Linked DNA regions of Spirulina subsalsa PCC 9445. The protein of the gene in region 2 interacts with the protein of the main gene of each other region in a pairwise test. Links are inferred from orthologs where the notes say so. Each region holds a gene or a part of one and is shown on either strand. Other genes may lie near its edges.

Region 1 (5,081 bases), 2.0 Mb from region 2 along the record:
GACAAAGGTTGGGATAGTGACCATAACGCCCTAATCCGCCGGGCCACCAAGGATCTAAAGACCAATATAGTTGATTGCCGGATAGTCCCTCACAGACAAAATCAATGGCATCCCCGACGATGTGACGGCTTTGGCTGGCTCCTCCGACGGCGCGGTTAATATGGGGGGGACGGTACCAACTGGTAATGATGAGGGGGCGACCAAGGCGATCGCGGGCTTGTTGGGCGAGGGTGGCAATCCTTACAATGGCGTCCACGGTGGCCTGATTGGGGGGCATCCGGGTTCCTCCTCGGGTGGCTTCAGTCCAGGTAAAGTTGCCGTTGGGGATAATGGAGGCGGAAAGTTGAATATTGCTGGTTGTCCACCGGGCGGGACGACTCGGCACCACAATCGTTACAGGTTTGGGTGGGGGGGCGGCTTCTTTGCGCTGTTGTTGAATCCGTTGCAGGTCTTGAGTGAGGGACTCAATGGCTTGGTTGTAGGTGCTTAAACCCCGCCACAGTTGCACCATTCGGATCAGGGCTTCCCTTTGTTGGGTTTGTTCTTGGTAGGCGCTGGGAACTCGTCGCACAAAGTTGAGCAGTTCGTGATCCAGTTGCATGGCTACTTGTCGCAGGGTTTGGGGATCGTTGCCTGTGGAGGCCAGGAGGGTGGGGTTAATGCCTAGGGTGGCGACGGCGGTCTGTCGGGAGTCGAGATTGCGCCAGAGTCGGAAGCCTTCGGTGAGGGCGTTACGCTGTTGGCCTTGACCTTGATAAAACTCGGGGATGCGCTCGACAAAGGCAATGAGGGCGGGATCAAGGTGTTTTAGTCCGGTGTCGGGGGAGGTGTCCTTTTCGAGGGAGGCGATGGCTTCTTCTCGCGATCGCAACTGCCGCCAATATTGGGTTAAACGCAGCAGGGCTTCCCGTTGGTGGGGATAGCCTTCATAATGGGGGGATACACGCTGCATAAATTGTTTCAGCAACAAGTCCAACTCGGCGGGAGGGACAGAGGCCAGGGTGGCGCTGGGGTTATTGACGAGGGATTGCACGGTGGCATCTACGGAGTCCAGTTTCCGCCAAATGCGCACCGCTTCGAGTAGAGCATCCCGTTGATGGGGTAAACCGATAAAAAACTGACTTAAACGCTCCACTAAGCTGAGGAGTTCCCGATCCAGTTCTACCAGATTATGAGCCGCTTGGGTGCCTTCATAATCCCGTTCGGTATCGCTTTTGTAGGCTTGGAGTAATTCGGCGCGATCGCATTTTTCTAAGCGACCTTGGACAGGTTTCCCCGGAGATCCCCCGAAGCCATCGGCCAGCAACTCGACGAAACTATTACTATAACGCCCCAGTTCTGCATTCCATAAATCGGTGCCTTTCCATCCCTGATCGGTCAGATGATCGGTAAAACTGCGCACTAAATTCCCCGCATATTGAACCTGTTCAGGAAAGGTATCCAGATGAGACTCCATGACCGATCCGGCGGCGACGACTCCTAATCCGGTTTCTCCATCCTTCAAGGAGGGTTTCCGATGCGCATAGTGCAGAGCAGCTAAAATCGGTTTATGCACCCCCGTTCGTTCTGCTTCTAACAGGTAGTAATAGTTTCGTTGGTCTGGTGTTAATTGTGACATAACGCCTACAGGACTTGCTGATTTCGATGAAATTCACCCATCTTCCTGATTTTAGGGTGAATTGTCAGTAACTCAGCAAAATTTAACAACATTGCCAGGACTCCCGCCACTCCCTCAGTAACACGAGGAGGATGTCACTCCTGAATCACAGTGGGAGCAACCCCTCGGCGTTGTTGGCGGCGTTCTTGCAAGGATACCACTTCCGCCTCGTTGCTTTCCCGGGCTACTCGCACCAATAACCCCGCTAAGACTAAACTGGTAATCACAGAACTCCCCCCATAACTAAACATGGGTAGAGGTAAACCTGTTGTGGGTAAAACCCCTGTAGCTACGCCAATATTAATCAAAGACTGACCGACTAAAAAGATCATGACTCCCATTGCCACTAATTGCTGGACAGGTTGACGGCATTTCATTGAGACAATCAGCGCCAAGGTGCCATAAATCGCCAATAATCCCAATAACGTCGCACTGCCGACAAAGCCAAATTCTTCGGCATAAACGGAGAAAATAAAGTCGGTGTACTGAATGGGTAAATAAAATAACTTTTGTTGGGATAAGCCAAATCCGGCCCCCCAAGTTCCCCCAGAGCCAACAGCTAGTAAACTTTGAATAAGTTGGTAGCCATCCCCCATCGGGTCTTGCCAAGGGTCAAGGAAGGACATGACCCGGCGTTTTTGGTAGGATTGGGTGGAAATGCTAATGGTTCCTAGAATAATCCCTGTGAGGGCGGTTCCCCCCAGTTGCAAGAGGGGCAAGCCGGCCGCTAGGGCAATCAGCCATAGACTCATCCCACACAGGGCGGCGGTGCTAAGGTTGGGTTGGAGGAGAATAGCACCGATGAGAACAGCAAAAATGGACAACCACCCCAAACGAGTCGCCCAGGGGAGTTTTGCCCAGTTGCCGAAAACTTTGGCACTTTCGAGGACGAGGAAGGGTTTAATGAGTTCTGACGGTTGTAGGGGGATGGAGGCAACGACGACCCAGCGACTGGCTCCATTAACGGTCATGCCGACTCCTGGAATGAGGGTGACAAAAATTAAACCGAGGAAGAGGAAGAACAGCCAGTGGGAATATTTGAGGATGTCTCGCAACGGCGATCGCACCAAGCCATTAAAGCCAATCAAACCAATCACCACCCAAAGGATTTGGCGTTTAAAATAATACAGTCCATCCCCCATCTCTGCATCGGCGACAGGGTAGGAAGCCGAGAATAAAATCACTAGCCCAATGAATAACCAGACAAAGGTCAACCAGCGCAACAAACGGGCTTCAATCGCCCAGTCGATTACTTCGGGGTCAAAAAAGGGAAATAAATAGCGCAGTGTAGCTAACAAGGGCATGGCTCACAACTTCTCTCGTCAGGATCATAGCATCAAACCTTCACGCAAAAAGAGAGGCCAGAAAAGACCTCCCCCAAAAAGCTCAAGTCAAGCCCTCTAACCTAGGATAATCCGGCATTCGTTCCGGGTTTCCCTGTGGCTAGTTGTACCTTAACGATTTTGCCCCCCATTTTCATGATGCGCTGTTGTTCGCGGAACCAGTTATCGTAGGGAACCAGCTTGGTGAAATAAGTATTTTGTAATTCACGCTGCGTGCGAATACGAGTTTGACTCGGTACGCAAGCCGTGACTTTAAACATTCTCATGGTTAGATTTATCCTCTTGTTTCAATCGACGACCCTAAAGGAAAAGGATTCAACATTTCCCTACCTATGGCAAAGTTCGGGAGTTAACGAACCAATACTAGACGGTCAAAACTTATCTTGAGCCAGATAGACAAGCCTTTAACTTACTAGCACTCGCTCGCCGACTACCCGAACTGCTTTCTTGATTCGGAGTCTGGTGCTGATCAGTCCAAGACCTTAGCTTAAACCAGAGGAAATGTAGTCGAAGTACACGCCCATTTCTTTACCAGCGTCGGGACCGACTAAGCTAGCGGTGACTTCTTTCATCGCTTGGATGGCTTGAACGGTAGCACCGATGGGAACGCCCAAGGAATTGTAGGTTTCTTTCAAACCGTTGAGAACGCGCTCATCTAAGATAGAAGGATCGCCAGCTAACATCGCGTAGGTGGCATAGCGCAGGTAGTAGTCTAAGTCGCGGATACAAGCAGCATAGCGACGAGTGGTGTACATATTCCCACCGGGGCGGGTGATGTCAGAGTACAGCAGGGATTTTGCTACGGCTTCTTTCACGATACCAGCAGAGTTGGCACTGATTACGCTAGCAGCACGAACACGGAGTTGTCCGGTGGCGAAGTAGCCTTTCAGCTTCTCCATAGCAGCAGCGTCAAGGTACTTTCCTTGAACGTCAGCAGAGTTGATAACGGCGGTAATTGCGTCTTGCATTGTTTATTTCCTTATCTCACCTATTTCTTAGAATTGTTCACAGGGAGGCGTTCTTATGGTGGCGCTGCCCTTGCGATCAGATCATTGGGTTGGGTTATGTTCAACAGTGGGGAGATTCCCTTACTGCATTGCACCAACAACATAGTCAAAGTAGGTGCCAGCTTCGGCTGCATCGTCAGCAGACATTAAGCTAGTCGCTACTTCTTTCATTTTGGTGACGCTCAGAGCAACAGCCTCAATAGGAGTTCCCAAGGACTTGTACATTTCGCGCACACCCACTAAACCGATTTCCTCAATGGGGGTGACATCACCAGCAACCACACCGTAGGTGATCAGACGCAGGTAGTAGTCCATATCACGGAGACAGGTGGCGGTCATTTCTTCGCCGTAAGCGTTTCCACCAGGAGAAACCACGTCGGGACGTTGTTGGAATAATTTGTCGCCAGCTTCTTTTACGATGCGCTCGCGAGACTCGGTTAGAGTTTGAGCAATGCGCAGGCGGCTTGCGCCACTGGTTACAAATGCTTTGATTCGATCTAACTCACCAGGGCTGAGGTAACGAGCCTCTGCATCGGCATTCACGATGGATTTCGTGACAATACTCATTCTATGGATTCCTCCAATTTAAAAAAATTAGACCAGATTGAGATTTAACTGGTTTTTCTTAACAGGGTTGCAGATGCTGCTACACATTGGGTTAGAGTCAGCAACCTTCCCGAATTATTTTGCGGCATTGTGTTCACCTTCGTTGTGAGTTCGTAATATTTTGTAATGTTTTCCTCATTTTTTGCCAAGGATGGGGGATCTTTTGGTCATAAAGGAAAGCCTGCACAAAGAGAAGTAAATGTCAAGGAAAGTTCTTTGCTTTTTATGAAGCAAAAATGGGGAATAGGGAACAGGGAGTCGGGAGTCGGGAGTCGGGAGTCGGGAGATTGCCTCTCCCCTGCTCCCCTGCCCCCCTGCCCCCCAACTCTGGGACTAGCTGAGGGCAAAGCGGGGTTTAAAGGTTTTGAGGCTGGATTGGGCGAGGGTTTGGGCTTGTTGGTGGAGGGGAACGAGGGTAAAGCGATCGCCTAATGCCCCGACAAAATAGCTCAAGTAGGCGAGTTTCTT
Region 2 (5,171 bases):
CAGACTGGCAACAACGCAGAACGTTCATAGTTAAGATGAATAATTTCGATAGATCCGGTTCTCCGGCAGGGAATGATATCCCCCCCGACAGCGCAGGAGGTAAATCACAATCCCGGCCGTGATAAAACTAATATAATAAATCCCATAGCCAATCCCCCCACTGATGCCGAAAGCTTGGGCTAAACTGGCTGCATTCTCAATAGACTTGGCAAAAATCCAACTAATGGCCGCGCTAAAAACTAATAACCACAGTCCGGGAGGAGTTCCTTGTTCAGACTCTCCCTGAAAAAAGGCAATGGCAGAAACCCAATGGGGAGTGGTTTTCTGCACCGTTTGGTAGATGAAAAAACCGTAACCGAGTAGTAATGTCCAAGTTAAGACGACTTCCATGTTGACTCATTCAATGCTGATTCATACCGCTTGAGTGTATTGAGGAATCCTGAATTTTTGCTAAAAACTGGCTGAAATGAATTTAATTGATTATCTACGCATTAGTTTAATTGACCGTTGCAATTTTCGCTGTCAATACTGTATGCCAGAAGGGGCGGAGTTAGATTATATTCTTCAGCCGGATCTCCTGACGGCGGAGGAGATTTTAGCCTTGTTACAAGGGGTGTTTATTCCTTTGGGATTTCGCAAATTTCGCCTGACGGGGGGGGAACCGTTGCTGCGGCCGGGGGTGGTGGATTTGGTGGAGGCGATCGCACATTTGCCGGAAACCCACGATCTCGCCCTGACGACTAACGGTTTCCTCTTACCGGAAATGGCGCAAGACCTCTACGACGCGGGGCTGCGACGGTTGAATATTAGCCTAGATTCCCTCAATTCAGCCAATTTTGATAAAATCATCGGCAACGGGGGCAAAAGTCGCTGGAAACGGGTCTGGGCGGGCATACAGAAAGCCTATGAGGTGGGGTTCAGCCCTTTAAAGCTCAATGTGGTGGTGATTCCGGGGGTGAATGAGGGGGAGGTGTTGGATTTAGCGGCTTTAAGTTGCGATCGCCCCTGGCATATCCGGTTTATTGAATTTATGCCCATTGGCAATCCAGAATTATTCGGCGAACGGGCTTGGATTCCCTCGGAGGAATTACGGCAACAGATTCGCGCTCAATGGGGGCTAGAAGCCAGTCAAGTGCAGGGAAATGGTCCGGCCGATGTGTTCCGCATTCCGGGCGCACAGGGGACTGTGGGGTTTATTAGTCAGATGTCGGAATGTTTTTGCGATCGCTGTAATCGAATGCGCTTATCCGCCGATGGTTGGTTACGACCTTGTTTATTAAACGAAACCGGACAATTAAACTTAAAAACCGCTCTACGAGATGGGGTAAGTTGGACGGTTTTACAGGAGCAAGTGCGGGCATTGATTCTCATTAAACCCGAGATTAATTTCAAGTTGCGGGATTCGGGAACCGAAGATGGGAGCTATCACCGCACCATGTCCCAAATTGGGGGCTGAGTGGGGGCTTGAATTTAGGGAGCAGGGGGGCAGGGGAGCAGGGGGAGAGGGGGAGCAAGGGAGCAGGGGAGCAGGGGAGCAGGGGAGCAGGGGGGCAGGGGAGCAGGGGAGCAGGGGAATAGTGGGTAGTGAATAGCCAAAACTCTTTTATTTTAGGGAACAGGGAACAGGGAACAGGGAACAGGGGGGGAGAGTTCCCGGACTCCCGACTCCCGATTCCCGACTCCCGACTCCCGACTCCCGACTCCCACCTACAATAACTTAGCGGTGCGTCGGAGTCTGCCCGTTTTAGCGATCGCCGTCCGCTCATCCAATTGGATGGGATAGCCCCCCTCAATCAAAGCGTGGAGTTTTTGGGAAATCGTTTGGGGATTCTGACCCAACTGAGCGGCTAATTCCTCATAGGTAGTTTCCCCCATACTCTCCAACAAATCAATCAGTTGTAACGCACTTTGGGCGACAGCCCCCAACAAGGGAAATAACTCCTCTTGGGTCTTTTGAGGTAGACTGCGAAACTCCATCAAACGCGGAGTAATGTCAACTAAAGTCTTGCGAGTTTTCTTATTCATCAGTCCGAGAAATTATTAACAATTAATTAGGGCTTAATATCCCCTGATCACTGACTCGGGGGAATGCCTTCAATGGCAATTAACGCCTCCGTTACAGAACGGACCACCGGACCGGCCACCGTAGACCCAAAAGCATTATCTCCCTTGGGTTCATCCAATACCGCCAAAACAACATACTTAGGGTCTTCTACAGGCAAAGAAGCAATGAAGCTAACAATTTTGAGATCACTATAATATCCCCCGGCCGGACTCGCCTTCTGAGCCGTTCCCGATTTACCCCCGATACGATAATTGGGAATTTGTACCGTCGCCCCCGCAGAGGAATTAATCGTGTCCTCCATCTTGCGCATCACAATTTCCGTAGTTTCTTGGGAGAAAATGCGCTCAGTTTTGGGAGTTGGCAGGCGCTTAATCACATTCCCTTCCCCATCAATCATGGCATTGACCACATGGGGAGTGACTAACTTCCCACCATTGGCTAAAGCCGCATGGAGTTGTACTAATTTTAGGGGCGTGAGAGAAAAACCTTGACCAAAAGAGCTAGTAGCGGCCTCCACAGGAGAAGCAAAAAACTGTTGCGGGCTTTTCAGTTGTCCGGCTGATTCTCCGGGTAACTCAATACCCATCCTTTGATTCATTTTGAGGTTTTGCAGTGCTTCATAATAATCTTGAACTCTCATTTTACGAACAAGGTTCACCATTGCCACATTACTGGAATAGATCAAGGTTTGACTTAAATTAAGTCGTCCCCGGCCTCCCCGTCGTTCAAAGTCATGATTCCGGATTTCCCAGCGCTCAATTTGAACCCGGCCGGGATCTGCCAGAATAGCGTTTTCGTCGATTACCCCTTTGTCGAGGGCGATCGCAATATTAATCGGCTTAAACGTCGATCCCGGTTCATACAAATCCGTAACCGTCCAATTTCTAAACAGATTGATATTGTATTTTGAATACTCATTCGGATCAAAAGTGGGTTCACAAACCAGGGCCAAGATAGAGCCATCATGGACATCCATCACAATCACCGCCCCCCGCTTGGCCTGATAGTTGGCAATCTGTTGTTTCAAAATCGAACGCGCCACCCGTTGCAAGCGCATATCAAGAGTTAACTGCAACCGTTGATCATCAAAATTCATAAACCCTTCCGGGATATGATCCGGCATCAACGCCCCATTCCCCGCCCGATTCAACCGCAGGGTGCGCACATTTCGTTCTAATAGATCCTGCTGGGTAAATTCCAGCCCAGACTGTCCCTTATGGTCAACATCCACATACCCCACAATCTCCGCCGCCAATTCCTGCTGGGGGTATAAACGGGAATACTGCCGAATTAACTCCAAACCATCCAAACCCAAAGCCGCCACTTGATCCGCCCGTTCTTCCGGCAAACGATGAGCAATCGGAATCCCACTGGCTCGCCGTTGGAAAGCCTCTAATAACCGCCCTGAGTCCCGTTCCAAAATAGGGGCCAAACGAGCGGCAATCTCTTCCGGGGGGATTTTAAACAACTTAGGATGGGCGAACAACTTATAAACTAAACGGTCAGTTGCCAATACATTCCCATGACGGTCTACAATAGGTCGTCGCGGCACATAGGGGCGCATATAGACCATCTGTTGCTGCTGGGCTTTTTCCATAAATTTATCGCCCTGCACAATCTGCAACTGATAGAGATTAAAAGCTAAGGCCGCACTCCCGGCCAACAATGCACCCCACACCAGAAACAGGCGACTCCAAAGTAAACGGCCTGTTTTACGATGACGACCCACCCCACCCCCTTTCCCTTGTTTTTTCGGCCGTCCGGGGCGGCTTGTGGGCGACTGTTCAGGCAAAGAAGACGGTGGGGAGGGTTTGGTTTTGGGGCGCAAAACAGTGACTTTGGATCCGGCCATTACTAATATCCCAGGGGGGTTACAAAAGTGGTTTCATTGTCCCGGGTGGTGGGAACAGGTTCAGAGGTAAAAGGACTCTCCATCGACCGTTCTAGGAAGATGGTATTATCAGGACTCGGGGCGACCATACCCGTTTCAGGACGGTTAGCCTGTTGGGCTAACTGGTTTTTGAGGATTTCATCAGCCACAGTCAAGTTGCGTTGAGCGCGTTGGAGGTTTTCCAGTCGGCGGTAGTCCCGACTCCACTGTTGCTGAATATACACGGTGGAGGAATAGACAATCAAAACCGCCGTAATCAGGCAAAAGGCCATAATCGAGGAACCGTGTTGAATACCCAGTAAAACCCGTAACCACAGGGGCAGTTTCGGACGGGGGTTAATGGGTCTTAGGGGAGTGGGACGGGGCATTTCCCGCCGTTGTGACCCCGGATGAGGGGGTTGGGAACCCTTGGGGGTGGGATAAGATTGGAGGGGGGAGGGATTCACTCTCAGAGCCGGACGTTTGGGGAATTGAGCAACATTGTTGGGGGGTGGAGGAGTGGGAGATCCTTTCCAAGCCGGATGACGAGCCACTTTGCCGCTCCCGTTGCGGGGAGGAGTAGGGGGATTCGATCCTTTACGAGTTCTGGCCGATCGGGCTGTACGAATGGGACGGGGAGAAGCTGTCATAATACCACTTTAGAAAATCCGTTGAAGTTTTATCTTACTCATTACCATGCTCCTGCTCCAGTTTAGTACGTCTCATTATTGTCGCAAAGTCCGTTTAGCTTTGGGGTATAAAAAAATTGCCTTTGCGGTGGAAAACTTGACTCCGGGGGCGCATTGGCTACGGGTTAAGCCTTTGACGGGACTGAGTACGGTTCCGGTTTTATTGCCCCAACAAGCCGGAGAACCGGAGGCGATCGCAGACTCTACCGCTATTTTTCATTATCTAGAGCAAATTTGTCCAGAACCTTCTTGGCAATGTGGCGATCGCACCCTACAAACTCAAGTCGATTTACTAGAAGACTGGCTCGATGAAAGCATTGGCACCGCCACCCGTTTCGTTTACTATCATTTTCGCGCCGGAGCCGGAAAAAACATTGATCCCTCCCTCTCCAGTCAGATGGTGATTCAGGTCGTGCGCTGGCAATATGGCATCACCGAAGCCGCCGTTAAACAGGCTCAATTACGTTTAGAACAAGGGATGGTGATTTTAAGTCAATGGCAAGATCAGCCTTATCTCGTCGGCCATCAATTAACCCTAGCTGATTTA

What was found. The genes of interacting proteins can lie anywhere in the genome.
Region 1: the proteins of SPI9445_RS0105305 (region 2) and SPI9445_RS0113965 interact in binary tests that used the Escherichia coli proteins (3 or more experiments, as listed by UniProt). The link is inferred for Spirulina subsalsa PCC 9445 from one-to-one orthologs.

What each region holds. Positions count from the first base shown.
Region 1 is NZ_JH980292.1:3,072,362-3,077,442, reverse strand. Bases 858-3,728 are described here. They hold SPI9445_RS0113965 (FtsW/RodA/SpoVE family cell cycle protein), read right to left. Parts: upstream 2,962-3,728; coding sequence 1,753-2,961; downstream 858-1,752. Other genes in these bases: apcB (allophycocyanin subunit beta), read right to left, coding at 3,483-3,728; SPI9445_RS0113960 (phycobilisome linker polypeptide), read right to left, coding at 3,063-3,266; SPI9445_RS0113970 (D-Ala-D-Ala carboxypeptidase family metallohydrolase), read right to left, coding at 858-1,618. In the rest of the region: more of SPI9445_RS0113970, read right to left, coding at 1-857; more of apcB, read right to left, coding at 3,729-3,968; apcA (allophycocyanin subunit alpha), read right to left, coding at 4,089-4,574; SPI9445_RS0113945 (polysaccharide deacetylase family protein), read right to left, coding at 4,947-5,081.
Region 2 is NZ_JH980292.1:1,107,027-1,112,197, reverse strand. The notes cover bases 1,496-4,456. They hold SPI9445_RS0105305 (peptidoglycan D,D-transpeptidase FtsI family protein), read right to left. Parts: upstream 3,918-4,456; coding sequence 2,073-3,917; downstream 1,496-2,072. Other genes in these bases: SPI9445_RS29125 (hypothetical protein), read right to left, coding at 3,920-4,456; SPI9445_RS0105310 (HTH domain-containing protein), read right to left, coding at 1,708-2,025. Outside these bases: SPI9445_RS0105325 (hypothetical protein), read right to left, coding at 31-390; GTP 3',8-cyclase MoaA, read left to right, coding at 467-1,456; more of SPI9445_RS29125, read right to left, coding at 4,457-4,585; SPI9445_RS0105295 (glutathione S-transferase family protein), read left to right, coding at 4,632-5,171. UniProt on the Escherichia coli protein: Essential cell division protein that catalyzes cross-linking of the peptidoglycan cell wall at the division septum. Required for localization of FtsN.